Regions from separate parts of the Bacillus sp. ISL-77 genome, predicted to be linked through region 1. Evidence: predicted binding sites of a transcription regulator. Region 1 holds the regulator's gene; each other region holds the start of a gene.
What was found. The regulator LexA, encoded in region 1, represses DNA repair genes until DNA is damaged. The targets are predictions, from matches to a motif close to CGAACATATGTTCG.

Region 1 (10,649 bases):
ATGTTAATCGAAAGAGAATACACGTTTAGCCATGAGGCGGAAAAAAAGTTAAAAGAACATTTAATATGGGTTAAAGCGGTATTAAGTCCAAATAGTTTTTCAAATGGAAGGTATGTACGAAATATCATTGAAAAATCGATCCGCGCCCAGGCCATGAGGCTGCTCATGTTAAATAGTTATGACAGGCATGAATTAATGACAATTAGAAGTAATGATCTTGTGTTTGAAGAAGATTAGAGACAAAAAAACGGCAGATTCTAAGCAATCTGTCGTTTCTATTTGGATTAGTCATTAATTGGCCTCAAATTTACGTATCGGCAGCTTCCAATCAAAGGTATAGGAAAGGACGCGTAAAACCGTCACAAGGAAAAAGAGAGAATACAATTCCCAAGAATGCGTCACGATCTTAAGTCCGATAAATAAGCCTGTCAATATCGCCCAAATTGCATAGATTTCCGATCGTAAGACGATTGGTTTTCTTCCTGCCAATAAATCACGAATAATCCCGCCGCCGATTCCGGTTAGCACCGCTGCAACAATAACTGCACTAAGCGGGTGATTCATTTTAACGGCGTAAAGAGCACCTTGGATGGCAAAGGCTGAAAGGCCAATCGCATCAAATAGGTTCCCCCATTTTTGCCAGTGTTTTAAAAGGTTGCTTGGAAATAAAAACACAGCAGTTATGGATAATAAGGCAATTTGAAAAAATAACCCTTGTTCCCAAAGTGCTGATACAGGTACACCGATTAATAGGTTTCGAATCGCCCCACCGCCAAAAGCGGTGACAATACCTAAAATGTATACGCCAAAAATATCATATTCCTCTTCCATCGCAACAATGGCCCCGCTAACGGCGAAGGCGATTGTTCCAATCATACTTAAAACTTCCCATGTCATCTATCCGAATTCTCCTTGAAATCTTTATTTTATTTAACTCTATGAAAATAGTAATAAAAATGTTATTAGAAAACAGTAAGATTATATCAAGATGTGAGGAAATTACAATAAGTTTTTTCTAATGTTGGGCAAATTAGAGTATACAACCTTTTTTTGTTATGATAGGAGATAGAAGATTACGGAAGGAACGATGCCTTATGGAACAAAAAGACACGAAAGAGAAGGCGATCCTCGTTGGCTGTCAGACCAATGGTGATACTGATTTGCGCTTTCATTATTCAATGGAAGAGTTAGGTGCACTAACAGAAACCGCTCAGGGTGAAGTATTGATGTCAGTCGTTCAAAAAAGGGACCGGCGCCACCCAGCTACCTATATAGGTAAAGGGAAAGTGGAGGAACTTAATGTCCTGGTGGATGAACTGGAGGCAGATATAGTCATTTTTAATGACGAGCTTTCACCAAGTCAAAAAAGAAATCTCTCTACGGACCTAAATGCTCGTATAATCGACAGAACCCAGCTCATCTTAGACATTTTTGCACAAAGAGCTCGCTCCAAAGAAGGTAAATTACAGGTTGAACTTGCCCAATTGCAATACATGCTTCCTCGTCTTGCGGGTCAGGGAACAGCATTATCCCGTTTGGGGGCTGGGATCGGAACAAGAGGACCTGGTGAAACAAAGTTAGAATCAGACCGCCGGCATATCCGCCGCAGAATCGATGAAATTAAAACCCAACTTTCTGTCATCGTTCAGCACAGGGATCGATACAGAGAAAGAAGAAAGAAAAATAAAACCTTTCAGGTCGCGATTGTCGGTTATACCAATGCCGGTAAATCCAGTCTTTTCAATCGTTTATCCGAAGCAGAATCGTACGAGGAAAATCAATTGTTTGCAACACTAGATCCAATGACACGAAAATTGATTTTACCCAGTGGTTTCCTAGCCTTGATTACTGATACGGTTGGGTTTATACAAGATTTACCGACAACACTTATTGCTGCATTTCGATCGACGCTTGAGGAAGTTAAGGAAGCTGATTTACTTCTTCATGTGGTCGATATGTCCAACCCAGATTATTTTCATCACGAAAAAACAGTTAAAAAGCTGCTTGAAGACTTAGAAGTTAAAGATATCCCGCAAATAACAGTATATAATAAAAAAGATATTCAGCATTCAGATTTTGTCCCAACCGCAGATACACCAACCGCATTTATTAGTGCATTTGATAAAGAGGACCGTCAAGCCTTGAAGCAGCAAATGGAGAAGGTTGTTATGGAAATGATGGATTCTTACGAAGTTCAGATTCCGTCCACAGAAGGAAAGCTGCTTTCTTTATTAAAAAATGAGACAATATTAAGAGAGCTTGTGTTTGATGAAGAAGATCAATTCTATCGATGCAAAGGATATACACTTCAGGATCATCAAATAACAGGACAATTACAGAAATTCACAATATAGATAGGAGTTACAACATGTTTCAACAGTTAAAAAATGGGGAAAAGCTTCAACCGATGGTAGAGGAAGTTGAACAACAAATCGCTAAAGTACATAAAGAAATAGACAATAGAATCGAATCAAATCAATTTCGGGTATTAAAAAGCTTTCAAAACAAAAGAGTGAGTGATTCACATTTTAATCCGTCGACCGGGTATGGCTATGACGATCATGGCAGGGATACTCTAGAAATGGTCTATGCAGACGTCTTTGGGGGAGAAGCAGGACTTGTTCGTCCGCAAATAATCTCAGGCACACATGCCATTTCCATTGCCTTATTTGGCGTTCTTCGACCTGGGGATGAACTTCTATATATAACGGGCAAACCCTATGATACGCTCGAAGAAATTGTTGGACTTCGTGGGAACGGGGTTGGCTCATTAAAGGAGTTTGGAATTTCCTATGATAGTGTAGCTCTGACGAATCAAGGTGGAATTGATTGGGAGGCTGTCGCACAGAAAATAAAACCGAATACAAAAATGATTGGCATTCAGCGTTCCAAGGGCTATGCCACAAGACCATCATTTACGATTGCAGAAATTGCAGAAATGATCACGTTTGTCAAAGAAATTAAACAGGATGTGGTCGTATTTGTAGATAATTGCTATGGGGAATTTGTTGAGGAGACCGAGCCTTGTCATGTCGGTGCGGACTTAATTGCAGGATCGCTTATCAAAAATCCAGGCGGCGGGATTGTGAAGACTGGCGGCTATATTGTTGGTAAAAAACAGTGGGTGGAGGCATGTTCATATCGAATGACTTCACCAGGGATAGGAGCCGAAGCAGGAGCGTCCCTCTATAGTCTTCAAGAAATGTATCAAGGCTTTTTTCTTGCCCCCCATGTGGTTGGCCAAGCATTAAAAGGGGCCGTTTTCACAGCTGCGATGTTGGAGAAATTAGGAATGAATTCTTCTCCGAAATGGAATGCTAAAAGAACGGACTTAATTCAGTCTGTCCAGTTTGATGACCGAGATAAAATGATTGCTTTTTGTCAGGCCATTCAATTCGCATCACCGATTAATTCTTATGTTACACCCCATGCCAGCTATATGCCTGGGTATGAAGACGATGTGATTATGGCAGCAGGTACTTTTATTCAGGGGGCGAGCATTGAACTCACTGCAGATGGACCGATTAGACCACCATATGTTGCCTATGTACAAGGCGGTTTAACATATGCACACGTAAAGATGGCTGTTTGTCTGGCCATAGACCACTTAACGGATAAAGGATTAATCGAATTGTTTTAGGAGAACAGCTAAATGTCAATAATTTTAAAAATTTTAATGTGAGAAAATCTAACATATCATTGACAACTTTTCTAACAAAAAATATAATAGTAATATAAGTAACCCGAGGGGAGGAGGAATTAGATGAGTGGCCAGGAAATTCGCCGTTCCATGCCACTGTTTCCGATCGGAACAGTCATGCAACTAACGGAACTTACAGCCAGGCAAATTCGTTACTACGAAGAACACCAATTGATTTCTCCGGCAAGAACCGAGGGGAATAGGCGTCTATATTGTTTAAATGATATTGATAGGCTTCTAGAAATTAAGGATTTAATTGATCAAGGTGTCAATATGGCTGGCATTAAACAATTGTTCCTAGTAAAAGAGCAACAATCAAACATTCTTGAACAACAAACAGAAAAGACTAAGCGCGAATTAACAGATGAACAGCTTAGAAAGCTGCTACGCAACGAAATGATGCATTTAGGTCGAAACAATCGATCCTCTTTACGTCAAGGAGATATGTCAAGATTCTTTCATTAATGTGGAAGTCTCTTTTTAAAAAATAGGAGGTAAGAAAATGGCAAAGTATTCAAGAGAAGATATTAAAAGATTAGCGGTCGAAGAAAACGTGAAATTTATTCGTTTGCAATTCACAGACATCCTTGGAACTATCAAAAACGTGGAGATTCCAATTAGCCAATTAGAAAAAGCACTTGATAACAAAATGATGTTTGACGGTTCTTCAATTGAAGGTTTTGTACGGATTGAAGAATCTGATATGTTACTATATCCTGATCTTAACACTTGGGTTGTTTTCCCGTGGACTGCAGAAAAAGGGAAAGTTGCCCGCTTAATTTGTGATATTTATACTCCTGAAGGAAAACCATTTGAAGGTGATCCTCGTAATAACTTAAGAAGAGTATTAAAAGAAATGGAAGACCTTGGATTCACTAGCTTTAACTTAGGGCCTGAACCGGAATTCTTCTTATTTAAATTAGATGAACAAGGAGAACCATCATTAGACCTAAACGATAAAGGCGGATATTTTGATTTAGCCCCTATCGACCTTGGCGAAAACTGCCGCCGCGATATCGTGCTTGAATTAGAAGAAATGGGCTTTGAAATCGAAGCTTCCCACCATGAAGTAGCACCAGGTCAGCATGAAATCGATTTTAAATATGCAGATGCACTAACAGCTTGTGACCAAATTCAAACGTTCAAGCTAGTTGTAAAAACAATTGCACGTAAACATGGTTTGCACGCAACATTCATGCCAAAACCATTGTATGGTGTCAATGGATCTGGAATGCACATGAATCTTTCATTGTTTAAGGATGGAGTTAATTCATTCTACGAACCATCGGGTGATCTAGAAATGAGTGATCATGCTCGTCAATTTATCGCTGGAATTCTAAAGCATGCACCAGCCTTTACAGCGGTAACAAACCCAACTGTAAACTCTTATAAGCGTCTTGTTCCTGGCTATGAAGCACCATGCTATGTGGCTTGGTCAGCTAGAAACCGTTCACCATTAATTCGTATTCCTGCTTCTCGTGGATTAAGTACACGTGTGGAAGTAAGAAGTGTAGACCCGTCTGCTAATCCATACCTTGCAATGGCTGTACTTCTTAAGGCTGGCTTAGACGGAATTAAAAACAAGTTAACTCCGCCGGCACCAGTTGACAGAAACATCTATGTAATGAGCAAAGAAGAGAGAATCGAAGAAGGTATCGTCGATCTTCCTGCAACATTAGCTCAAGCATTAGATCAACTAAAATCTGACGAAGTAATTGTGTCAGGTCTTGGCGAGCACATTATGGAACACTTTGTTGAAGCAAAAGAAATCGAGTGGGATATGTTCCGCACAGTCGTTCACCAATGGGAACGCGATCAATATATGAGCATGTATTAATCTCATCTAAAGCCCTGGCGCCTAGCGTCAGGGTTTTTCTATGTCGCGCTTCTTTTCTTAGATTCTCTCAGTGAATAATGCCATCCCATTGGCTACCCGGTTTGTTCCATTAAAACAATTACGGTAGCCAATAAGCCTGATTGACGACCCAATTGGTCTTTCTCAATAGGTTCGGTCGTCAATAGCCCAGATTATCGACCCAAATTGCTCTTTCTCAACGACTTCGGACGTCAATACCTACGATGGCTCTTTTTCCAATTAAGCATCCTCGATCATTCTAAATAAAATTAATAGGAATAGAATAGAAAGGAAGAGGTGCTTGATGTTCTTTAAAAATTCACAATTTTTACGGTTTACTTAATCCTAAATAATATATGCTTAAGTTGTAAACATTTGGGAGGTGCTCTAAATTGTATAAACTGCAAATTTGTAATGCTCTAACCCAAGAAATTCTACGAGAAAAGACGTATAAGAAGCCTGACCTTATTTTAAGTTTGATAGAATCAGGAACAAAAGGTCAGGAATGTTTTCTATTTGATGAACAGCGCAAGACGTTGAAAGGAACGTATGTTACACATTCCAGTTTTAACGAAGGGGACACGAAAGTATATAAAGTGCTTTTTAAGGTGAAACTATCTGAAATACAAGCAAGAATAGCGAAATAGGATTAAAGGAGTGGCTTATGGCTGCTCCTTTTTAGTTTGAGTATTAATGAAGCTCATCTGTCATAGAGACAACAGTACACGACCTCATTGTTATTCCTTTTGAACGGTCCCGTAGGAAAGCCACTACGCGCCCCAACTCTGTGAAATTGTACTGGAACGGTCACGTAGGACCCCTCTACGTGACCCAACTCGTAGGAATTCTTCCGGAAAGGTCACGTAGGTCGTCTCTACGTGCCTCAACTCTGTGAAATTGTACTGGAAAGGTCACGTAGGTCGTCTCTACGTGACCCAACTCGTAGGAATTCTTCTGGAACGGTCACGTAGGCCGTCACTACGTGCCCCAACTCTGTGAAATTGTTCTGGAACGGTCACGTAGGCTCCATCTACGTGCCCCAACTCGTAGAGATTCATCTAGAACGGTCACGTAGGCCGTCACTACGTGCCCCAACTCGTAGAGATTCATCTAGAACGGACACATAGGCCGTCACTACGTGCCCCAACTCGTAGAGATTCTTCTGGAACGGTCACGTAGGTCGTCTCTACGTGCCCCAACTCTGTGAAATTGTTCTGGAAAGGTCACGTAGGTCGTCTCTACGTGCCCCAACTCGTAGAAATTCATCTAGAACGGTCACGTAGGCCCTCTCTACGTGCCCCAACTCGTAGAAATTCATCTAGAACGGTAACGTAGGCCCCCTCTACGTGCCCCAACTCGTAGAGATTCTTCTGGAACGGTAACGTAGGCCGTCACTACGTGCCCCAACTCGTAGAGATTCTTCTAGAAAGATCGCGTAGACCCACTCTACCCCGGATTCTGTAATTCCTTCAGCTTTAGGTTGATTAGCACAACAAAAAAAGAGTCGGCACGTATATGCCAACTCTCTTAAACTTAATGAATATGTCGGTAAACCCCAATAACTTTACCTAAAATCGAAACATTCCTTAATATAATAGGGTCCATTGTAGAATTTTCCGGCTGCAGGCGTATGTAATCTTTTTCTTTGAAAAATCTTTTACAGGTGGCTTCATCTTCCTCGGTCATTGCTACAACAATATCCCCGTTATTAGCGGTTGGCTGCTGTTTCACAATTACATAGTCCCCGTCTAGGATCCCAGCTTCTATCATACTCTCACCCATGATTTCTAACATGAAAACTTGTTCATCTGCAGGTGCAAGACTTTCTGGAAGCGGAAAATACTCTTCCACATTTTCAATCGCTGTAATTGGGAGTCCTGCCGTTACTTTCCCAACCACTGGAACATTGACAACTGTATTTCTTGGTATATGTGCAGCAACATCTGCTTCTAATATTTCAATTGCTCTTGGTTTTGTGGGATCCCGTCTAATAAGTCCTTTGCTTTCCAATCTTGCTAGATGTCCGTGAACAGTAGAACTGGATGCGAGTCCAACCGCTTCTCCAATTTCCCTTACTGAAGGGGGATATCCTTTACTCTTAACCTCACTTTTAATGAAGTCTAAGATATCTTGCTGCCTCTTTGATATTTTAGCCATGATAAAATCCACCTCGCCTGGTTAATGTTGACTTTATTATAACATGTTCGTATTTTTTATACAAACATAAGTTCGAAAATATGGTTGACAACAAACAAATGTTCGATTTATAATGAAAATAATAAATCGAACATACATTCTTATAGAGGTGTTATTTATGAAAAAATTATGGAACAAATACTCCTATGCTATTACTCTTATTATTTTAAGTTGTTCACTTTCAATCATATTATCATTCCAACATCATTCCAACGCGCAAGATAATTTTTTAAAGGTTACAATCACAGAAGGAGATTCACTATGGAAAATCTCTGATCAATTTTCGGGTCAACATTCATTATCAAACAAGGAGTTTGTTGCTTGGATAAAAAAGCATAATGAATTAGATGATGATCAAATATTTCCAGGTGAAGAAATTATCATTCCGGTGAGTAAAGAAGTCTCATCTACGAATGAATTTGCTAGCGCCGTTAGTGAATAGAAAGGAACTTTTATGAAAGCAATTATATACTGCCGTGTCAGCACAAATAAGGAAACACAAGAATCTTCGTTAAAGCGTCAGGAAGAGGAATTAACGCAACTAGCTAACACCTATCACTTTGAGATTGATAGGGTAATTAAAGAAAAGGCTAGTGGCTATGATTTTAATCGTGAGGGGATTTTTCAATTATTAGAACGAATTAGAGAAAAGCATGTACAAGCCCTCTTAATTCAGGATGAAACACGACTCGGTAGAGGTAACGCCAAAATTGCGCTCTTGCATTGCATTTTAAAAGAAAATATTAAACTTTATAGTATCTCCCATAGTGGAGAATTACAGCTTTCAGAATCGGATTCCATGGTTTTGAACATCGTAAGTATGGTTGAAGAGTACCAACGTAAACTACATAATGCAAAAATCAAACGTGGAATGAAGCGAGCAGTCCAGAATGGATATAAACCAGAAAAAAACTTAAAAAATCTCGGAGAATCCTCTGGACGAGAGAAAATTGAAGTTCCAATTGGAGAAATTGTCCGGTTAAGAAAAAATGGATTAATTTTTTCAGAAATAGCTGCTACACTTAGAGGTTTTGGCTATAACATTTCTAAAGCCACGGTTCATAGAAGATTCCAGGAATATATTGAATCACAAGAAGAGTAGACCTTTTGCCTTGTCATTAGGTTTTTTTTTTAGTAAAATCAGGTGTCATGTAAATAGTTTGAAAGGAAGGTCTTTGAATGCTTTCAAAAGAAAAGATGGCTAGAATTAATGAGCTGGCACGAAAAGCAAAAGCAACGGGATTGACTGAAACAGAAGCGAAAGAGCAAACTAAATTAAGAAGTGAATATTTGGCTACTTTTCGTTCGAATATGCTTGATACCCTTACCAACACCAAGTTTATTGATCCGGAAGGAAATGACGTTACACCGGAAAAAATCAAGGCTAGGAAAAAAAATACACTTCACTAAAAGTTCAGGAATACATTTTTTGTATTCCTATTTTACATATACTGACTATTTTTGTGTAAAAATAAAAAAAATAGTGATTTTTGTTTCTTATTATTATGCTATTTGTTGAATAAAAAACGGTAGCAATATAAAATTGAAATGTATAAAGTAACCTTGTGATTAGGAAAGGATGTAATTCATGTTTAATACTATTGATGATTTATCTGTTACCTCCATTCGAACGCTTTCCATTGATGCGATCGAAAAAGCAAACTCAGGACATCCAGGAATGCCGATGGGTGCAGCGCCAATGACCTATACTTTATGGACGCGTTTCTTGAACCAAAATCCAAAGAATCCACAGTGGTTTAACCGAGATCGTTTTGTCTTGTCAGCAGGTCATGGTTCAGCGTTGTTATACAGCATGCTTCACTTGTCTGGTTTCAACTTATCAATGGATGACTTAAAGCAATTCCGCCAATGGGGCTCTAAAACGCCTGGACACCCAGAGTATGGCCACACTGAAGGTGTTGAAGCAACTACTGGTCCACTTGGACAGGGGATTGCAATGGCAGTAGGAATGGCAATGGCAGAACGCCATGTTGCAAGTGTTTATAATAAAGATAAATATGAACTTGTGAACCATTTTACATACAGTATCTGTGGAGATGGAGATTTGATGGAGGGTGTATCTGCTGAGGCAGCGTCGCTAGCAGGACACTTGAAATTAGGGCGATTGGTAGTCCTTTATGATTCAAACGATATCTCACTTGATGGAGACCTAGATAAGTCGTTCTCAGAAAGTGTCAAAGATCGCTTCCTATCATACGGATGGCAATATGTTCGTGTCGAAGACGGCAATAATCTGGATGAAATTGCGAAAGCTCTGGAAGAAGCTAAAAATGATTTAGACAGACCAACAATGATTGAAGTAAGAACGGTCATTGGCTATGGTTCACCAAACCGTGCGGGAACTTCAGGTGTTCATGGTTCACCACTTGGAGCGAATGAATTAAAACTTACAAAAGAGGCTTATAAATGGACTTTTGAAGAAGATTTCCATGTACCCCAGGAAGTCTATGACAACTTCCAGAAGCTGATCGTTGAAAATGGCGAGAAAAAGGAAAAAGAGTGGAATGATCTTTTCGCTCAATATAAAAAAGAGTACCCTGAACTAGCTACTCAGCTTGAACAAGCATTAAATAATGAACTTCCTGCAGGTTGGGATAAAGAAATCCCTGTATATCCAGAAGGAAAAAGCCTGGCAAGCCGTGCCTCTTCAGGTGAAGTATTAAATGGTATTGCTAAGAATCTACCTATTTTTATCGGTGGATCAGCAGACCTTGCTGGTTCGAATAAAACGATGATTAAAGGTACGAAAGACTTTATGCCTGGTTCCTATGAAGGCCGTAATATCTGGTTTGGTGTGCGTGAATTTGCGATGGGTGCGGCAATGAATGGTATTGCTCTTCATGGCGGCGTAAAAGTATTTGGCGGAACATTCTTTGT
Region 2 (10,649 bases), on a different contig from region 1:
TCTTGTTATCAAGATGATCTTGGAGAACGATTACTATATCGTAATGAACCATAAAAAGATTTAGAAGAATTATGAGGAAATTCAACTTGGTAGCGAAGATCAGGCAGATAAATCCTTACAGGAAAATGGCAAAGGCAACTCAGGAGCACAAAACCCTATTTAATCTACTTGATAGAAAATTTGATCAAAGTGAACCAGGGAAAGTGTTACTTACTGATATTACGTACATTTACTATGGATCAGCTCAGCCAGCTTATTTATCCTGTGTTAAGGATGCAGCTACAAAGGAAATTGTTACCCACCATCTTTCCAGGAACCTGAAGATGGATATCGTTTATGATACTCTTAAGAAACTTTCAGACTCACTTAAAGGTATGGTACACCCAGAAGCAATGCTTCACTCAGACCAAGGCTTTCACTACACGCACCCGGAGTTCCAAAAGCGAGTGAAAAAGATGAAACTAACCCAGTCAATGTCCCGTAAGGGAAACTGTTGGGACAACGCACCAATGGAATCCTTCTTTGGTCATTTAAAGGATGAAGTTAACTATTCAGACTGTGAAAGTTTTGAGGAATTACAGGAACTAATAGGAAATTACATTGAGGAATATAACAATGAACGTTATCAATGGGGGTTAAATAAAATGACTCCGGCCCAATACCGGAGTCATTTACTAGCTGCATAAAAAGGTCTTTTTTTAAACTGTCCACTTTATGGGTCACAGTTCAATTAAGGAGGTTGTTTTCTATATTTTCCGCTTTGAAAAGAGGAGGATTATACTGTCACATGCTTTCTACATTTAAAATTCTTCCGAGCTACTATCCCCATTTACCTCCTGAGCATTTCGATAAAATTCACTAAAAACTTCCGAAAATGCTTTTATTGTATTGTCAAGTTCTACCTTAGTATTATCAACACCACCAAATTCGAGTAACATAGAATTGCTGGATAGATCTTGATTATAAACTCCGTTTCCGTCGTCTTTTGTTTTTACAAATACTCCTCTACTAATGCCCGGATACCTATCTTCCAATTTTTTATTTAATTCTTTAGCTAAGTATAAATTTTTATCATAATTTTGGTTCTCCTTACCAACGACAAAGAATAGTCTGGCAAATGGCTTACCTTTAATATTTATTGTAGTAACCTTTTTGGATTGTGAGTCCCTGTGTATGTCTATCAAATACTGAATTGACTTTTCCCGTGCCATTGTTTCTTGAACTATTTCTCTTGAAAGAGTATAAGAATTATTGTAATTCCAATTCTTTTTTTTCAGTTCCTCAGTAGCATTAGTTGTACTATGAGCTGTCACTATTCCTTTTTTTATTAATTCTGCTTGCAAACTTTTTCCTACATCAATAACATTTTTGTTTTGATTAAAGCTAACAGCTTCATTTGGATTTTTAACGCCATTTAATTGTGGCAAAAATGATTCCCAACTATGTGAATGATATATAAAGACTACTTCTTTACCAGTTTTTATAGGAGGGGGATTACTTGTTGATTTATCTGAATCTGCCAACTCCTTTTCTGCCATTTCTTTTTCTTTTAGTAAGATTTCTACTGGTGGTGCGGACTCGAATGGGAGATTTGTAAGATTTGTTCCAATACCCGCAACTGCAATTTCTGTATTAAACTCACGAAAACCAGGTATTTCATTACCAAAAAATGTTCTAATATCTTTGTGCCATATATCAAATACTGACATTGTAATAATTTTAGAGACGGATGGCATTTTTTGATCATTATTTTTACTTATTTTCATATCTGATGCATCTAAAAGAGCAATTTCATTTGACATTAGATTAAGGAAAAATTCTGTCGGTAGATTAACACTTGTACTATATAAAAAATCTGAAGTAAATTTATTTTTAATTCCAGAAAAGTTTAATATAAAAACAATACAAAATATCAATAAAAAGATAGTGAAATAAATGGTTTTTAAATTAATATAGACCATTATAGGATCTTCATTCCTCATACTTTCCCTCCTACGTAATTGAAATCTATTAATTTCAATATATGCGGAAGTAATAATAATAGAATTAATACTTTTGGTAGCTATAAAAAACCTATTTTTATAAAAAGACTATTGAAAGCAGCTCTTTTTCCTTTAGTCAATTCTCTGTTCATTAGGATAAATATTCATATTTCTGGAGCAAAATTGTAAAGAGGTAGAATCTATAGATTTTAATCTTTTGATTCTACCTCTTCATTTTCCTTGTGTATAGAAGTTAATAAACCAACAAAAATAACAAAAATAAACAACCATTGTTTTTGTGAAACTCCCATAATAAAGTTCATTTGAGGGGATAAAAACGTAAACACCAATCCACTTAATCCTATTAACACAGCAGTTTTCATAAATAGATTACCACTTCCCTTGGTTTTAATGGTTTTATATAGAAATAATATTATCATTGCACAAGTTATAGCAAAATAGATATGGATTGGATGATAGTCTACATTTTCACTTCCTAAAGATATGCCCCATGGAAAGCGAGTTGGATAGCCATAAACTGGGATAAAAAGATTATAGATAAACATACTTGGAAGGACACTTAAAGATAGTAAGTCTAGAAATAATTTTAACGGTATAGCTTTTTTGTATATTTTAAAGGCAAGATATGCAATAGAAATTATTAACCCCAATAATAATGTTGAATTACTGCCGGTCATAAATAAAACTAATAAAGGATTACTAAGTAATAACTTAGGATTTAAGAGTACCCCACCAAATTTCCAAGTGAAAATTAGAATTAATATACAAGAAGAAAAGAGATCCATTATCACTTTTCTATTAATCTCACTTCTTTTCATTGCCATTAATAAAGTTAAATATCCAAAAATCCCTGATAGAAAAATTATCATCAATTTAAAACTAATTAAAATGGGACCAATTTTATATACATCAGCCATTTGTCTACTCCTTAGCACTTACTAGTTTATTAAATTTGGACTTCAAAAGCCGTCTTTGCTTGAAGCCCCATCAGTTTTTTAATGGCTTCTGATGATCTTCCTTTAGCCTTTGCTTCAAAAAGTTTCCCAAGAATAATTAGCGTAATTAGAATGGAACTTGTCTCATAGTAAAGTTCTACTGAATGCTCCATACTTCCGATTGACATCAATGATAAATATAAATCAATTTGCCTTTGTCGCTAACCAAGGAACGGAAGATGTCCCTTCTCATTCTTTAACAAAGATTGATTTAAAATCGAAACAAGTGGTGGCAACTATTGAGACAGGTAAAGGTTCACATGGAGTCGTTACGAGCCCAGATAGTAAATTTATATATATAACGAATATGTTTGAAGATACTGTAACTGTCATTGACAACTCCCAAAATAAAGTCCTAAAAACTATAAAAGTTGGTAAAACACCTAACGGAATTAGTATCATGCCTTAATATTTTTTCAATTGAACAAAAGATTAAGAATGGAAGCATAAACAATCAATTACTGTTTAATGAATCTTTCCTCAGATTATAATAATGACTTAAGCCCACGGTAATCGTGGGCTTTTTTAGTTATCTCTATATTAAAAACCTATAAAGTTTGCTCATTAATTTATATATTAAATATGAAAAAAACGAAAAAAAGTAATTCAATCACAGTATATTGGATTGTTTTTAATATAAAATACATTAAAAAATATTTAACTACTTGGTTAGTATTTCAAAGCTGTAGGTATTTTGTCTTTTTGACTAACTTTTAATTCTAAATTGGTAAGGGGTCATTCTGCTATCGATTGCTTTACATTCATAGCCTTGTTTACTTAAATAATCAAGCAGCTGCGGCAAATGGGCAAGTGTTTCATTTCTTTCATGTAACAGAATAACGATTGGACCTTCGTGGTTTGCCATTCTATTTAATTGCTTAATCACACTGTTGACATACCGTGCGTCTTTATAATCCCAGTCCCTACTGTCAATATTCCAATCCCACATTGAATACCCATTATCATTAACAGCTTTTCTATATTCAGCCGTCATATCCGGTACACTGCCATAAGGCGTTCTCATGATATAGGAATCGACATCAGTTATTTCTTTTAACGTGTTACGGTTCTGGGTTAATTCAGCGATAACAGAATTTGCCGATGCATAAAAAAGTTTCTGATCATGTGATACACCATGTAGTCCAACTGTCTCTCCGGACTGAACCATCAGTTTTGCTGCATCAGGGTATCTGCGAATATTTCCGTCAATCATAAAGAATGTCGCTTTGTAATGATATTTCTCTAGAAGTGCGATGATGTCACCAGAGAAAGCCGCCGGACCATCATCAAATGTTAAGTAAACGGTTTTTTTGGAGCCGGGTTGTGTATTATTTTGGCCAGGCTGCGTTGCATTGGATTCCTTATTTGGTTGTGGAGTCCCATTTTCCTTTGCGGGAGGTTGTGCCGAGGTAGTATCAGTAGTAGTAGTTTCTGCCACCTTATTAGGCTCTCGTTCTTGCTTATTTCTCAAAAACATAGCTTCATCCTGTTGCTTTAGCATCAGTTCTTTTTCAAGTTTTATATCTTTTCTGTCCCGTACAATTGATTCAGAGGTTGGATTTTTTGTCAGTACATTTTTTTGGTGATTAATAGGTCCGCTTGTAGCTTTTGCCTTAAAATAATTACTCACAAAAACCCCTGCAAACAAGAACCCAATAACAATTATGGCAATTAAAGTCCCTTTCTTCCACCCGCTCTTTAGATTCCCCATTGTTCATTCCCTCTTTGTTGGTTTTTTATTTTATTTTTCTTCCTCCATTATAGACGAAATTCAGCGGATAATTTTGCCAATCTATTAAAATATTACAATTAAATTAAAATAATTAGAGATTAATAGGAGAATTCGACAACGCATTTCATCAAAACCTTCACAGGAAGGAAGTTGAAACTTTTCACCAACATATTATACCAATAATATCCCAATTAGGGAGAAAAGAGGTAAAAATTTCATCGGAAATTTCAAAAAAGTGGACAGGCAATTTTGGCTAGAACTAACATAGATATCATTGCACGAGATTTTTCATATATAGACGGAATTCCTCTTATTTTTGTGATGGAGGTGAGATATGTGTCAGGTGGGCAAAAAGCTCTTTTTTAAATCTTATCGATACTTATTCCTAATTTCGGAATCAGGGGCAATCTGATATTAAAATGACAATTAACATCCTTACGGACGTAACCAGTTGTTGAAAAGTAGTAAGTTCGAGTTCATCGTTATCACTCATATACTTAGCGATTGTTACTAATTCATTGTGCTTAGAGCCAAAATTCAAATATCTAATGCTGAGAGTGAAAAGTTACGATGGAATATGTAAAAAAAATAAAAATTGCCGTTAACTCTGGAATAGCTATTGTTGGTGTAACTAGTATTGTACCTAAATCTAGCTTATCGATAGCAGATTTTATATCTTGTGCTGATTACGGACTTTATCAATCGAAGCATCAAGGAAGAAATAAAGTATCTGTTTATCCTTTCAATGAACTTTTATCCACTGAAAAAGCAGCGATATCTAGTTGATAATGATTTACACCCCAAAAGTTAGAGTGAAAATCTAACTTTTGGGTGTATTTTTATCGTTATTTTAACTTTCCAGATGTAATTATTTGCTCCCAATTTCCCCCGCCATCTTTTGTTTCATACAAAGAGGTTGAAAATGTGGATACCGCAATTTGTTTTTCGTCCTTTTGATTTACTGATATTGAAGAAGCAGCATCCTGGCCAAGATCTAAACCTATACTCTTCCAAGATTGCCCTCCATCCTGAGAAATCATTACTCCTGAAACCATATTGTTCATTGAGTATGCAATTATATCTTTTCCATTAGGCATAAGTGTCATGGCTGTGATAAGACGGGTATCATCAAAAATTTCCCAATTTGCTCCACCATCTTTTGATATCATAACTCCATTTTCAGTTCCCGCCAGCAAGGTATTTTTATCTTTCGGGAGAACCAGTAGGGAGTGAACTTTCATAAGGTCACTTGGTAATCCTTTTGGTTCTACCTTAGTCCATTTTTTTCCACCATCTAAACTTTTATAAATCCCAGCACCATATTGTCCGGTACCCATATCATTAAGTCCATAAATAACGTTTGGATCGTGATGATATGTTGTTAAAGTATGGAAGTCGATTTTACCAACATACTCTACCTCTTTCCAATGCAGCCCTTTATCTTTACTGATTAAAACTCCCATTGGGTTTGGATATTCAGAATCTGTACCAGGGTGTCCACTTGTCATCATTGTTCCATCTGAACGCAAATGGAATCCCATAAAGTCATCATTGGAAGAACCAACTTTATTCCAAGTTTCTCCTACATTTTTTGTCGAGAAAAGTCCTTCATGAGTTGCTATATAGGTTGTCCCATCGTTAGAAACACCTACCCCATGAATATCTTCAATCTTTTTCCCGCTTTTTACTGATGTAACCTTGGACTCCTCTTTTGAGCTACAAGCGGAAAGAATTAAACTCAAAGACAAAACTGATAATACAAATACCTTTTTCACTACTCCACCTCAAACAGTCTTATTTTCTTTAAAACAAAGCTATATTGCTTATGTGAATAATCTATCAAAAAAATATCGAGAAAGTATGCATTTTTCATTATTGTCATCAATTGGTCAACTATCATTTCATATATAATTCATTTGACGAATATTGTGACCGTCTTCAATTAGATTTTCGATATGAAATAATAACTGTTCTTCGTTTATAGGTTTTGTTAAATGACCATTAGCTCCGTTTTCAACACTACTTATTATGTCAGGAAACTGGTCTCTAGCAGTTAACATAACAATGGGGACATTAGAGAATGTGCGTATCTCCTTTACAGTTTCCCAACCGTTTGTTTCCGGCATCATCACATCCATTAATACGGGCTCAACAGCGTGTTTCTTTAGATATTGTATAGCCTTTGTTCCGCTGTTAACAGAATAGCAATGAAAACCATGTGGATGAAGATATAGCTTTAATAACTGAAGCATTCGTTCCTGATCATCTACTAAAAGTATCTTACTCATACAGGCTCCTTCTTTCCTAAACTAGCTATTATCATTAGGTTGTTTAACGTAAACATTATAAAAGAGTGTAGAAAGTAATAATTTTCTTTGAATCCTTATGAACAAGCATTACAGTTACTATTAACCAACTCCTACATTAAAAATCGTTTCCCACAGGAAACGATTTTACATTATTCCCTAAATACTAATGGCATTGACAATTATCTCCGTTACAAGAGCAATCCGACGAGCAAGAAGGACATTTCCCAATCATTTTTCACTCCACCTTTAACCAAACTTTAGATTTATTGCTAACCAGGTGATCTCGCGAATAGTGTGCCAGAGATGGCAACTTCATTATTAATCCCTCTACCGCCTTTAACAATATCTATAATAACCCCCTAATCTACAACAACAACCCCGACCACATCTTTAAATTCCACCTGCTCGAATTCCCTTGGCTTCACCTCTATCCGAAGCTGATGCGTAATTGGATCAATGTAATGTATACGGCCAATAATGTCAGCCGTAAAACCTTCGTCCCAAACTGAAAACTTTGCTTTTAGATTATATTCCATTGCGTAACAGATACGCCGGTCGAACTCCTCCGCCTCGTAATCATCTATTATTGGCTTCACTATTCGTTCCTGATCCTTATACATGGCGCGAGTCATTTCGAATCCTAACGGCATAAAAGATGCAGGCTGCCATTTAATTTTACCGCGGTCACGAATAGCCATTTCGGTCACCTCCTTCGTTGTCATCACCAATATTATACACAAACAAGTGTTCTGTATCATAAAAAAAATAAAAAACGCCTGGTTAGGCGTCAAAAACTGCTCTATTTAACTAACGCATGAGTTAGTTGAAGTACTTTCTTCCATACTATGTTTAAAGAATATAATTTTTTATGGACTGCTCTTCCAAATGCTCCATAACTTCCTAATCAAGATTGTTCCCTTTTGGTAACATTTTAATTTCCAATTGTCTCAAAGTAACCCTTTAACCAATATATCCATGACTAAAAAATCTAATTTGCTTCAGGTGAAATTAAGGATAATTATTTAAGTTGGTCGAGTTTTTGGAATTTTTAAAACTACCGTGTAAATAAATGAATGGGGATCAGATACCTTTACAAAAAGTACATGATCCCTGATTTTATTTGCTAAACTGCAGATTTTTTTGTTTTTACCGAATTTACTGCTTCGTTTTTCTTTTTTAAGATAAAATATGAAACTATAACCAAGGCTGTTATTAATAATGTTAAGAATAACTGTGAGCGCATTGAATCGATGAATGCCATGGATACAAGGATGACTAGTATACTTGCAATTGTGAAGTATGTCAGGCCTGGAAACAGCCACATTTTCATTTCCAGCTTCTCTCCGTTTGCTTCCATTCGTTTTCGAAGCACAATGTGAGAAATGGCAATTGCTAAATACACAATGAGTGCAATGGCACCTGATGCATTGATCAGAAACAGAAACATTTTATCAGGCGAAACGAAATTAAAGATCGCACAAACGTAGGAGACGATTGTTCCAATCCAAACAGCACGAGTAGGTACACCTTGTTTGTTCAGCTTAAGGAATGCGCGAGGTGCATCTCCTCTTTGAGCGAGTGAAAAAATCATCCTGGAATTTGTATACAGAGCTGAATTCAAACAAGAAAGCACCGATGTAAGGACAACAAGGTTCATAATGAATGCCGCACCTGGAATTCCGATCATATCGAGCATAGTTACATATGGACTTTTCAGAGCTGTCGTTGAATCCCATGGCAGCAATGTGACAAGAATGGCAACAGAACCAATATAAAAAATAAGAATACGCCAAACGACACTTTTAATGGCTATTTTTATTGTTTTCTTCGGATCTTCTGACTCACCAGCTGCAATAGCTGCAATTTCAGCACCGAAGTAGGCAAAAATAACTGTCGCTACTCCAAGGAAAATGGAGCTTACTCCATTAGGCGAAAAACCTCCTTTGCCAAAAAGATTAGAGGTCCCTGGTGACTCCACTCCGGGGAAAATATCCAGAATAATAGATAATCCAATTCCCATAAAGATGGTAATGGCTACAATTTTAATGAGTGCAAACCAATACTCAAATTCTCCGAACGATTTGACTGAGAATACGTTTGTAAGCGTTAATAAAAATGTCAAGATAAGACTCCAGGTCCAAATCGGAATAGATGGCATCCATTCATGGGCAATTGCCCCGCCTGCAACGGCTTCAATAGCAATAACAATTACCCAGAAAAACCAATAGAGCCAGCCAATTGTGTAGCCAGCCCAAGGTCCGATCGCTTCCCGAGCGTATGTAGCAAATGAACCGCTATCCGGATTACGAGCAGACATTTCACCCAGCATCCGCATAAGAAACACAACAAGCAAACCTGCAAAAGCATAAGACATCACAGCACTAGGGCCTGTTGTATTAATAACTGTACCTGCTCCTACAAATAGTCCAGCACCTATGATGCCGCCTAGAGAAATCATCGTTATATGCCTTGTTTTCAATTGTTTCTGAAGTCCCTCTTTATTTTCCAATATTCTTTCGCCTCCTTGATAGTAGTCGCTTTACCAACTTTGATCAGTGTCTGTACCATGAAATGAATAACAGGAACAGACACCGCCACGATTATAGCCCGATTGAGATGTATTTCACTTCCAAGTATTCTTCAATGCCAATGTGGCTGCCTTCTCGTCCCAATCCGCTTTGCTTCATGCCGCCGAATGGAGCTTGAGCTACAGATGGAAGTGCATCATTCAATCCTACAATGCCGTACTCCAATTGCTCTGTAATCGTAAACGCTTGGCTCAGATTTTCTGTGTACACATAAGCAGCCAAACCGTATGGTGTGTCGTTCGCTCGTTTTATAACCTCTTCAGCTGTTTTAAATAGAGCGATTGGAGCAAGCGGCCCAAATGTTTCTTCGTTCATGCACAGCATGTCGTCAGTAGCACCTGTAATAACTGCTGGCTGCATGAAGAACCCTTTGCTGCTTTGCAGTGCGTCCCCTCCGTATACCAGAGTCCCGCCTTTCGAGATTGCATCATTAAGATGTTTTTTCACTTTTTCAACTGCGTTCTTATCGATGAGTGGCCCTACATCTGTTCCTTCTTCTAAACCATTTCCTACCTTTAATTTGGATACTGCTTCAACAAACATTACACTAAAAGATTCAGCAATGCTTTCGTGCACGTAAACACGGTTTGTACAGACACACGTTTGGCCCGCGTTGCGGTATTTAGAAGCGAGCAGCCCTTGTACGGCTTTCTGTATGTCTGCATCAGCCATTATGATAAATGGAGCATGACCGCCTAATTCAAGTGATATTTTTTTTACCGTGTTAGCCGCTTTTCTCATCAATAGCTTTCCTACTTCAGTAGATCCAGTAAACGAGATTTTGCGTACTCTTGTATCTTCCATCCATGCATCACCGATTTCCGACGCATCGCCAGCCACAACTTGCAGCACACCCTTTGGAATTCCAGCAACTTCAGCAAGCTCAGCTAATTTGATAGCTGTCAGAGGTGTTTGTTCTGCCGGTTTCACTACAGCTGTACAGCCTGAAGCAAGAGCAGGTGCTACTTTTCTCGTAATCATCGCAGCGGGGAAGTTCCATGGCGTAATTGCTGCAATAACTC
Region 3 (10,649 bases), on a different contig from region 1:
AATCACAATGTATGATGATAATGCAGATTGGCGCTTATACTTTGGATTAATCCAAAATCTATATCAGAACCATCCAGTTAAGATTGATATAGCAGGTACCATTGAGTCTATTTCACATATTACAAAAGATTGGCTATATGAATGCTATAACACCTTCTATCACCCGAGCAACATGCTGTTATTTATTGTTGGCCCAGTGGACCCCAACAGTTTCATGAACCAAGTGAAAGAAAATCAAGCAAAAAAAGAATACAAGGATATGCCTGAAATCAAGCGCAAATTTGAAGCAGAACCCCCACAAGCAGCTGAAAAGAAACAAGTGCTTGAAATGAATGTTCAAACGTCAAAATGCTTACTAGGTATTAAAGCAATTCATGTCGACCAAACAGGCGATGAATTGCTTAAAAATGAATTAACAATGAATGTATTACTGGATCTATTGTTTGGAAAAAGCTCAGAAAATTATAATCAATTGTATAATGAAGGATTAATTGATGAAACCTTTTCCTTTGATTACACGCAGGAACAAGGCTTTGGGTTTGCAATGATTGGCGGGGATACAGGTGAACCTGATAAGCTGGCTGAAACACTAGAAAAAATGCTTCTGAAGGCTAAAAGCCAAATGATCTTTGATGAAGAGCAATTGGAAAGAGCGAAAAGAAAGAAGATAGGTGCATTTCTACGAGCGATCAATTCACCTGAATATATCGCAAATCAATTTACTCGCTATGCATTTAATGATATGAATCTTTTTGATGTTGTTCCAACACTTGAAAAAATCACCTTAAACGATGTACAATCACTAGCATCTCAGGTGATCTCGGAAGAACGCTTTTCAGTTTGCCAAGTAGTTCCAAAGAAAAAATAGAAAAGTGAAAGCGTCGTAACACGGCGCTTTTTCTTCGTATAAATGTTTTTTTATTAGAGGGAGAGTGAAGAAATGAAATATGCACTGATCACTGGGGCAAGTGGTGGAATAGGACAAGCCATTGCGCTTAACCTCGCTGAAAAAGGCTATCATTTGTATCTGCATTATAATAAAAATCAACAATCGATTCGAGACCTAATCGAAAAACTGCTGCCATACGGTGGAGAGTATATTCCTATCCAAGCAGACTTTGGCGGCCCTAATGGTTATAAGAAAGTCTACTCTGAGGTTTTTTCGCTAGACGCCATCATCCATTGCGGTGGAACCAGTCAATATGGACTTCTTATTGATTTGCAACAGCCTGAAGCAGAGGCATTAATGAATGTTCACGTACTAAATCCATTAATGCTGACCAAAGAGCTCCTGCCGAAATTACTTGTTAAAGGTAAAGGGAACATTGTCGTGATTACATCCATTTGGGGTCAAACAGGTGCGGCCTGTGAAGTGGCCTATTCTACCGCAAAGGGTGCACAAATTGCCTTCGTAAAGGCATTAAGTAAAGAATTAGCATTGAATGGCATTCGCGTTAATGCGATCGCCCCTGGTGCGATCGCGACACCAATGATGGAAAGTTTTTCACAAGAAGAGGTGGACCAGATTTCTTATGAGATACCTATGGGAAGACTTGGTCAGCCAGAAGAAATAGCGAGGAGTGTCGCTTTCTTGCTCTCAGATGAATCTTCCTATATGACCGGGCAAGTCCTTTCGTTAAATGGTGGCTGGTATACATAAAATTCACAAGTTATTCATGTATAGTTCCCTTCACTTCATCGCAAAATAAACTTGTACTAATTTAAAGGAGGGAAAACAATGTCTGTTTTAGATAACTGGAAACAGTGGGAGGACTTTCTTGCTGATCGTCTTCACCATGCACAAAATGAAGGTATGAGTGAGGGAGCAGTTAGTAATCTTGCCTTTCAAATTGGTGATTATTTATCAAGCCAAGTAGAGCCAAAAAACGAGCAAGAAAGAATTCTTGCTGATCTTTGGTCTGTTGCTGATAAAGAAGAACAACAAGCTATTGCAAATATCATGGTTAAATTGATTCAAAATAATGGCGCCCGCTAAAAGAGAGGAGGTTTCTCCTCTCTTTTTGTATGTATAAATCTATAAACTCCATTAAAGAAACGAATATCTGTGTTTTTACTTTCATCTTCATCCAAAATCATTTATTATAGGGGTTAGATGAGGAAATGCAGAAAAGTGTCGAAACTTCTTTATAGGAGGTTTATATCGTGAAAAAAGAATGGTATTTAGAATATGAGATTCAAAAGAACCGTCCAGGGCTATTGGGTGACATTTCATCCCTATTGGGTATGCTTTCTATTAATATTGTGACGATTAATGGTGTGGATGAAGGAAGACGTGGTTTGCTCATTTTAGCAAAAGACGATGATCAAATTAAACGACTAGAGTCAATTTTACATACTATGGACACAATAAAACTAATTAAACTTAGGGAACCAAAACTGCGTGACAGGCTTGCAGTTAGACATGGCCGCTATATTCAAAGAGATGCTGATGATAAAAAAACCTTTCGCTTTGTAAGGAATGAACTTGGCTTATTAGTTGATTTTATGGCAGAATTATTTAAGCAGGAGGGACATAAACTGATTGGTATTCGTGGAATGCCACGGGTAGGTAAAACAGAATCATTAGTTGCAGCGAGTGTTTGTGCAAATAAACGTTGGTTATTTGTTTCATCGACACTGTTAAAACAAACAATCCGCAATCAATTAATTGAAGATGAGTACAACGAAAATAATCTATTTATTCTTGATGGAATAGTATCAACAAAACGAGCAAATGAACGTCATTGGCAGCTTGTCAGAGAAATCATGCGTCTGCCGTCAGTAAAAGTAATCGAGCACCCTGATGTCTTTGTACAAAACTCAGAATACACACTCGATGATTTTGATTATATTATTGAGCTTAGGAATGACGCGGAAGAAGAGATTACATATGAAGTCGTTGATCAGCATAACATGTTCTCGGGATCAGATTTTGGTGATTTTGATTTTTAATAAATTGGAAGGTGTTAACAGTTGACTGAATTAGGGAATCGACTAAAAGAAGCCCGATTAGCTAAAGGATTAAGCTTGGATGATGTCCAATCCATGACCAAAATTCAAAAGCGGTATTTAATTGGTATTGAAGAAGGTAATTATGCGAGCATGCCTGGAAATTTCTACGTGCGTGCATTTATTAAACAGTATGCAGAGGCTTTAAGCCTCAATCCTGATGAAATCTTTGAAACCTATAAAGGCGAAATTCCTGCTACCTATAATGATGACTTACCCCAGCAATTGTCTAGAGTGAAAACACACAAAACAATTACTGAAGGTAATTCCAAAATATTTGATATTCTGCCAAAGGTATTAATCGGTGTTTTTGTAATTGGGGCAGCAAGCCTTGTATATTACTTTATATCGAATCATGCTGCTGGAAATTCAAATGAATCAATTAGTAAGCAGAATGAACCCGTTAAAATTGTTACATCGAAGAATCTTGATAAAGAAAAAGCAGATGATAAAGATAATCAGAAAGTAAATGAGGAACAGAAGGATAATACAGTACAGGAAGAGGAACAAACAACGGTAGAAGAAACACCTAAACAAGAAATTACAGCAGTTCAAAGCAGCGGCAGGAATTCAACCTATGAATTAAAAAATGCAGATAAATTTATTGTGAAGTTGGTTTCTAAAGGTCAAACCTGGGTTAGTATTAAAAATGGGAAAGGGAAATCCTTTTTTCAAGGAACACTAAAAACAGGTTCAACTGAGAGCCAGACAGAAGATTTATCAGCAGAAAGTATGGCTGTGATCAGGGTTGGAAATGCTGCTGACACTGAAATTTATGTGAATGACCAAAAGCTTGAGTATGCAGTCCCAGCGACTGCGAATGTTCAGAACATAACGATTCAATATGTTCTGAAAGACGAATAGTCATCTGTAGATGACTATTTTTCACTTTTAATAAATAAACGGAGGAAAACTATGAATATTCCGAATAGAATAACGGTATCAAGAATATTATTAATTCCAATATTTTTGATTATTATGCTTGCTCCTTTTAAATGGGGCGACATGCAACTTCTTGGGGCCGTCCTTCCAGTTACCCATTTTGTCGGTGCATTGATCTTCATTTTAGCCTCTGCAACTGACTGGGTTGACGGACATTATGCCCGTAAATATAACCTTGTCACTAATATGGGGAAATTTCTTGACCCATTAGCTGACAAATTACTCGTATCGGCTGCACTTATCGTTTTAGTTGAACTGAATGATGTTTATGCACCTTCATGGTTAGTTATTATTATTATTAGCAGGGAGTTTGCAGTAACAGGTTTACGCCTCTTGCTTGCAGGGGAAGGCGAAGTTGTTGCGGCTAATATGCTCGGCAAAATTAAAACATGGGCGCAAATTGTCGCGATATCATCGCTTTTATTACATAATATAATTTTTGCAATGATACCATTCCGTTTTGATATAGTGTCATTATGGGTGGCTTTAATTTTTACTATCTGGTCTGGCTGGGATTATTTTGCAAAAAATAGTCATGTCCTTAAAAATTCAAAGTAAACTTAATTCTACTATGTTGTAAAGGAAGATGTATTGCTATGAATGCTGAGATTATTGCAGTTGGTTCGGAGTTATTGCTCGGTCAAATTGTGAATACGAATGCGAGATTTTTGTCTCAGCAATTAGCTGGGCTTGGTATTAATGTCTATTTTCATACAGTTGTTGGTGATAATCCTGACAGGCTAAAGTCTGCAATTGAAATAGCCCAAAAGCGTGCAGAGATTATAATATTTTCTGGCGGGCTTGGGCCTACAAAGGATGATTTGACGAAGGAAACGATTGCTCGTCAGCTTGGTAAAGAACTCGTTATCGATGAAACGGCGTTAGCATCGATTGAACTTTTTTTTAAGCGGACCAATCGGGTCATGACAGAAAATAATCGAAAGCAGGCACTCGTATTAGCAGGATCTCACATTCTCCCAAATGATCATGGGATGGCGCCGGGCATGGTTGTAGAATCCGGCGGTCATACGTATATGCTGCTGCCTGGCCCGCCAAAGGAAATGGAACCGATGTTTCTCCAGTATGGGTCCCAGGCTCTTTCTACAAGAAACAAGTCCAACGAGAAAATTGTCTCAAGGGTGTTAAGGTTTTTTGGAATTGGAGAAGCAGCTCTGGAAACAGAAATTATTGATTTAATTGATGCGCAAAGCAATCCAACGATAGCCCCGCTCGCGGGAGATGGGGAGGTTACTTTACGACTGACAGCAAAACATGTGGACGAAAATGCAGCACAGGCTATGCTGGATGAACTAGAAAAGACGATAAATCAGCGTCTTGGTGCATTTTTATATGGCTATGATAATACGTCACTTTTGATAGAAGTAATGAAATCTTTAAAAGAAAGAAACTTAACGATTACTGCCGCTGAGAGTTTAACAGGAGGACTATTCCAGCAAGAGTTAACATCAATTTCAGGTGCAAGTTCAGTGTTTTACGGTGGTGTAGTTTGTTATTCAAATGAAGTGAAACAAAAACTATTACATGTACAGGAAGAAACGCTTAAAACTCATGGTGCGGTAAGTGAACAATGTGCTAGAGAGCTGGCCGAAAATGCTTCAAAGGTATTTAAAACCGATATTGGGATTAGTTTTACGGGTGTTGCTGGTCCTGAAGAACTTGAAGGCAAGCCAGTTGGTGCAATTTATATAGGGATTGCAATTAAGGGAAGGCCGACAATTGTAGAAAAGATCACCCTTGGCGGAACAAGGGAAGCGAACCGAAGCCGTGCAGTGAAATTTGGCTGCTATTTTCTCATTCGAATTTTAAAAGAGTCACAGAATGCTAATTAGCGTTCTGTGACTTTTTTGAATAAACTAGGATTAGAAAAAAGTCTGACAATAGACGAAATTATCCTTTTCGGACTTCTAAAAATGCAAAATGATACAAAAGTCAGGGGGAATTTCCTTTTTTTACAACGATTTTGTTTTGAAAATAAACGAATGAATGTTCGTTTTTTAACTCGACAAATATCCGAAAAGCGGTTATATTATTAATAGGAATTAATTTAATAGATTATAGCAATTTGCTTGTGTTTATATAAGGGAGGAAAAGATTCGTGAGTAATGATCGTAAAGCGGCCTTAGAAATGGCGTTAAAGCAAATAGAAAAGCAATTTGGTAAAGGTTCTGTCATGAAAATGGGAGAGAAAACAGATACGAGGATTTTAACGAGTCCGAGTGGCTCGTTAGCACTTGATGCAGCACTTGGAGTGGGTGGATATCCTAGAGGGCGTATTATCGAAGTTTATGGTCCTGAGAGCTCAGGTAAAACTACGGTTGCTTTGCATGCGATTGCTGAAGTCCAAGCAAATGGCGGACAAGCAGCATTTATAGATGCTGAACATGCCCTTGACCCAGCGTATGCCCAAAAATTAGGTGTTAACATTGATGAGTTATTGCTATCACAGCCAGATACGGGTGAACAAGCGCTTGAAATCGCAGAAGCATTAGTACGAAGTGGTGCAATTGATATTATTGTAGTCGACTCAGTAGCAGCATTAGTTCCAAAAGCAGAAATTGAAGGCGAAATGGGAGATTCTCACATGGGCTTACAGGCTCGTTTGATGTCGCAAGCCCTACGTAAATTATCTGGAGCCATCAATAAATCGAAGACCATCGCCATCTTTATTAACCAAGTTCGCGAAAAAATTGGCGTTATGTTTGGAAACCCCGAGACAACACCAGGTGGACGTGCATTGAAATTCTATTCCACTGTCCGTATTGAAGTTCGTCGTGCAGAGGCGTTAAAGCAGGGAAATGATATTGTAGGTAATAAGACGAAGATAAAAATAGTTAAGAATAAAGTTGCTCCTCCTTTCCGTACGGCTGAAGTAGATATCATGTATGGTGAAGGGATTTCTAAAGAAGGCGAAATCATTGATCTAGGCGCAGAATTAGATATTGTTGAAAAGAGCGGGTCATGGTACTCCTATAATTCTGAAAGATTAGGTCAAGGCCGTGAAAATGCAAAGCTATACTTGAAGGAAAATCCAGATGTTCGCCTCGAAATTCAAGGGAAAATCCGTGAACATTATGGTTTAGATGGTGAAAAATTTGTCACTGAGAAAGACGATGATGAACAATTTGAATTAATAGACTAATGTAGATGAGCAAAGCTATTTATGGTTTTGCTCATTTTTTACATAATGTTATTTTTATACAAAGTTTTATTTGTTAAAATACAATGGATTTCAGCCTTTAGGATGAATAAATGATGTCCTATTCTAAATATTTCAAAAAGCCAATAGGACTAAGCCTTGACAATGAATATTCCCACCTTTACAATTAACATGTATATTTTACATTTTTGGTATTATTACAATTCGAAAAAAGCCTTGGTGCTTGCTGTATGTTGAGTCTAAACAATGTACATGCCGACACTTGAAAAATGTAACAAAAGTTCATAGCAAGAGGAGGTGTAACGATGGAACCAATTACAATCATCTCCATTTTGCTTGGCCTTATCGTCGGTGCCGTTGTTGGCTATTTTGTTCATAAATCCATTGCTGATGCAAAAGTAGCAGGTGCAAAGAATGCTGCAGAGCAGATTCTTGAAGATGCTAAACGTGATGCTGATTCATTGAAAAAGGAAGCTTTGCTAGAAGCAAAGGATGAAATTCACAAGCTTCGGACTGAAGCAGAGCGTGAGGTTCGTGAACGAAGAAATGAAATGCAAAAACAAGAAAACCGTTTACTGCAAAGAGAAGAGAATTTAGATCGAAAAGAGGAAACGTTAAACAAGCGTGAAAATCTTTTAGAAAAGAAGGATGATTCTCTAAACCAAAGACAACAGCATATTGAAGAGATGGAAAGCAAAGTGGACGAGTTAGTACGAAAACAACAAACTGAACTCGAACGAATATCGAGCTTAACGCGCGAGGAAGCAAAAACAATCATTATTGATCGAATGGAGCAGGAACTTACCCATGACACTGCGATAATGATCAAGGAAAGCGAAAATCGTGCAAAAGAGGAAGCCGACAAGAAAGCAAAGGAAATACTTTCGTTAGCAATCCAGCGTTGCGCTGCTGACCATGTTGCGGAAACGACTGTCTCTGTCGTCAACCTGCCAAATGACGAAATGAAGGGCCGTATTATTGGCCGTGAAGGAAGAAATATTCGTACGCTTGAAACGTTAACAGGAATTGATTTAATCATTGATGATACTCCTGAAGCTGTCATTCTATCAGGTTTTGATCCTATTCGTCGCGAAACGGCTCGCTTAGCACTGGAGAAATTGGTCCAAGACGGGCGGATCCATCCAGCACGAATTGAGGAAATGGTAGAAAAATCACGTCGCGAAGTAGATGAGTATATCCGTGAAGTGGGTGAGCAAACCACCTTTGAAGTGGGTGTTCATGGACTCCATCCAGATCTGATCAAAATTCTTGGTCGCTTAAAATTCCGTACTAGTTACGGGCAAAACGTATTAAAGCATTCAATGGAAGTTGCGCAACTGTCTGGTTTACTTGCTGCTGAACTTGGCCAAGATGAAACTTTGGCACGTCGTGCGGGCTTGCTTCATGATATTGGGAAAGCCATCGACCATGAAGTAGAAGGCAGCCATGTTGAAATTGGTGTTGAACTTGCAACCAAATACAAGGAACATCCGGTAGTAATCAATAGTATTGCTTCCCATCATGGGGATACAGAGGCAACATCTATCATAGCCGTTTTAGTTGCAGCAGCAGATGCCTTATCAGCTGCAAGACCAGGTGCACGTAGTGAGACGCTTGAAAACTATATTCGCCGTCTTGAAAAGTTAGAGGAGATTTCGGAATCCTATGAAGGTGTAGAGAAATCCTTTGCCATTCAAGCAGGTCGAGAGGTACGTATTATAGTTAGACCGGATTCAGTTGATGATCTTGCTGCTCATCGATTAGCACGCGATATTCGTAAGCGCATTGAAGAAGAGCTTGATTATCCAGGTCATATTAAAGTGACAGTTATTCGTGAGACACGGGCTGTTGAATACGCAAAATAAAGCGGTGCGCATGCACCGCTTTATTTTTTGCAGCAACTAATCCGATTAAATAATGCCTGAATGTGATACAATTTATACAATAACTATTTTTTTAACGAAAGGAACAAAAATGAATCTACTTTTTATCGGTGATGTCGTCGGTTCACCAGGCCGGGACATGGTAAAGGAATATTTGCCAAAATTAAAAGAAAAATATCGTCCTAATTTTACTATTATCAATGGGGAGAATGCAGCAGGAGGCAAGGGGATTACTGAAAAAATCTATCGTGAATTCTTAGGGTATGGGGCACAGGCAGTAACACTAGGTAATCACTCATGGGATAATCGTGAAATTTTTGAATTTATCGGTACTGCAAAAAATATGGTTAGACCAGCAAATTTTCCAGAAGGAACACCAGGGAAGGGTATGGCATTTTTTAAAGTCAATGATTTAGAAGTTGCCGTTATTAATCTGCAGGGTCGAACCTTTATGGCTCCATTGGATTGTCCTTTTAAGAAAGCTGACGAATTAGTTGAAATTGCCAGGGAGAGAACCCCATATATTTTTGTGGATTTTCATGCGGAAGTAACAAGTGAGAAACAGGCAATGGGTTGGTATTTAGATGGAAGGGTCTCTGCCGTTGTGGGGACACATACACATGTTCAAACGGCCGATAACCGGGTTTTACCGGGAGGCACAGGATATTTATCTGATGTAGGGATGACAGGGCCGTATGATGGCATTTTAGGGGTGGAGAGAGAAGCAGTCCTTAAAAGGTTCCTAACCAGTCTGCCAGTCCGGTTTGAAGTGGCAACCGCAGGAAGAATTCAGTTAAGTGCAGTTATGATTGAACTAGATCGTAAAACAGGCTTAACAAAAAAGATACAGCCCATTTTAATAAATGATGACCATCCGTTTTACTCTTAAGAGCAAATTTCATTTGCTCTTTTTTTGTCCAAGCCGGAATATGTTTTTTGACAAATGAATATAGTAGCAGTGGAATGTTATAACCTGATTTGTTCATGAAACTGCTCATGCGGGATCGGGATTTTCTAAGGAGGAGCTAGAAATGGATATATTAAAAGTTTCAGCAAAATCTAATCCTAATTCTGTAGCTGGTGCGCTTGCCGGGGTTCTGCGTGAAAGAGGTGCAGCGGAAATACAGGCAATTGGGGCGGGTGCATTGAATCAAGCCGTAAAGGCAGTAGCGATTGCTCGAGGATTTGTAGCACCTAGCGGAGTTGATTTAATCTGTATCCCTGCGTTTACCGATATTTTAATTGACGGGGAAGAACGCACAGCTATCAAGCTAATTGTAGAACCACGTTGAAAGAGATAGACTATTTATAGGAGACCAAACAAAAGGACATTTACCTTTACCTGCTTGTTTTCAAGCAGGTATTTTTTAGGTTTTATTTCTCACTAATTGGTATTAAATGATATTTACTTATTAAAGTATTATTCTACCATAACCTTTAATAATTTTTAAAATTCAAATCATGAATGTGCATAGCTTGAATTAATATTGCAAAACGCCGTATAATGCGGATAAATCATGTTTTTTTATTTGTAATCTTGTAGAAAGCAAGTATATTTCAAATAATAAAAAAATATTCATATTTTAGACATTATTTCGCTTTAAAGGGTTGCAATTTTTAGTTCATAGGTCTAGAAT

Region 2: a site for LexA is predicted at 7,777-7,790, ahead of J7E77_RS04385 (YolD-like family protein). Genes of this name have one in related genera too.
Region 3: a site for LexA is predicted at 5,949-5,962, ahead of recA (recombinase RecA). Genes of this name have one in related genera too.

Annotation. Positions count from the first base shown of each region.
Region 1 is NZ_JAGGQY010000041.1:13,174-23,822, reverse strand. It holds gene spoVK (stage V sporulation protein K) at 1-237, shown strand, start outside; gene J7E77_RS17435 (trimeric intracellular cation channel family protein) at 292-897, opposite strand; gene hflX (GTPase HflX) at 1,095-2,354, shown strand; gene J7E77_RS17425 (methionine gamma-lyase family protein) at 2,369-3,640, shown strand; gene J7E77_RS17420 (MerR family transcriptional regulator) at 3,764-4,165, shown strand; gene glnA (type I glutamate--ammonia ligase) at 4,203-5,537, shown strand; gene J7E77_RS17410 (hypothetical protein) at 5,948-6,202, shown strand; gene lexA (transcriptional repressor LexA) at 7,089-7,712, opposite strand; gene yneA (cell division suppressor protein YneA) at 7,870-8,193, shown strand; gene J7E77_RS17395 (YneB family resolvase-like protein) at 8,206-8,853, shown strand; gene J7E77_RS17390 (DUF896 domain-containing protein) at 8,931-9,161, shown strand; gene tkt (transketolase) at 9,340-10,649, shown strand, end outside.
Region 2 is NZ_JAGGQY010000012.1:247-10,895, forward strand. It holds gene J7E77_RS04340 (IS3 family transposase) at 87-686, shown strand; gene spoIIP (stage II sporulation protein P) at 801-1,982, opposite strand; gene J7E77_RS04350 (hypothetical protein) at 2,192-2,920, opposite strand; partial or broken gene J7E77_RS04355 (hypothetical protein) at 2,956-3,141, opposite strand; partial or broken gene J7E77_RS31075 (YncE family protein) at 3,141-3,407, shown strand; gene J7E77_RS04365 (polysaccharide deacetylase family protein) at 3,705-4,709, opposite strand; gene J7E77_RS04370 (hypothetical protein) at 5,301-5,516, shown strand; gene J7E77_RS04375 (F510_1955 family glycosylhydrolase) at 5,576-6,505, opposite strand; gene J7E77_RS04380 (response regulator transcription factor) at 6,632-7,018, opposite strand; gene J7E77_RS04385 (YolD-like family protein) at 7,399-7,737, opposite strand; gene J7E77_RS04390 (amino acid permease) at 8,163-9,548, opposite strand; gene J7E77_RS04395 (NAD-dependent succinate-semialdehyde dehydrogenase) at 9,640-10,649, opposite strand, start outside.
Region 3 is NZ_JAGGQY010000031.1:72,909-83,557, reverse strand. It holds gene yfmH (EF-P 5-aminopentanol modification-associated protein YfmH) at 1-868, shown strand, start outside; gene ymfI (elongation factor P 5-aminopentanone reductase) at 941-1,660, shown strand; gene J7E77_RS11665 (DUF3243 domain-containing protein) at 1,739-1,996, shown strand; gene J7E77_RS11660 (DUF3388 domain-containing protein) at 2,161-2,952, shown strand; gene J7E77_RS11655 (helix-turn-helix domain-containing protein) at 2,974-3,873, shown strand; gene pgsA (CDP-diacylglycerol--glycerol-3-phosphate 3-phosphatidyltransferase) at 3,925-4,509, shown strand; gene J7E77_RS11645 (competence/damage-inducible protein A) at 4,548-5,801, shown strand; gene recA (recombinase RecA) at 6,068-7,111, shown strand; gene rny (ribonuclease Y) at 7,435-8,994, shown strand; gene J7E77_RS11630 (TIGR00282 family metallophosphoesterase) at 9,104-9,901, shown strand; gene spoVS (stage V sporulation protein SpoVS) at 10,044-10,304, shown strand.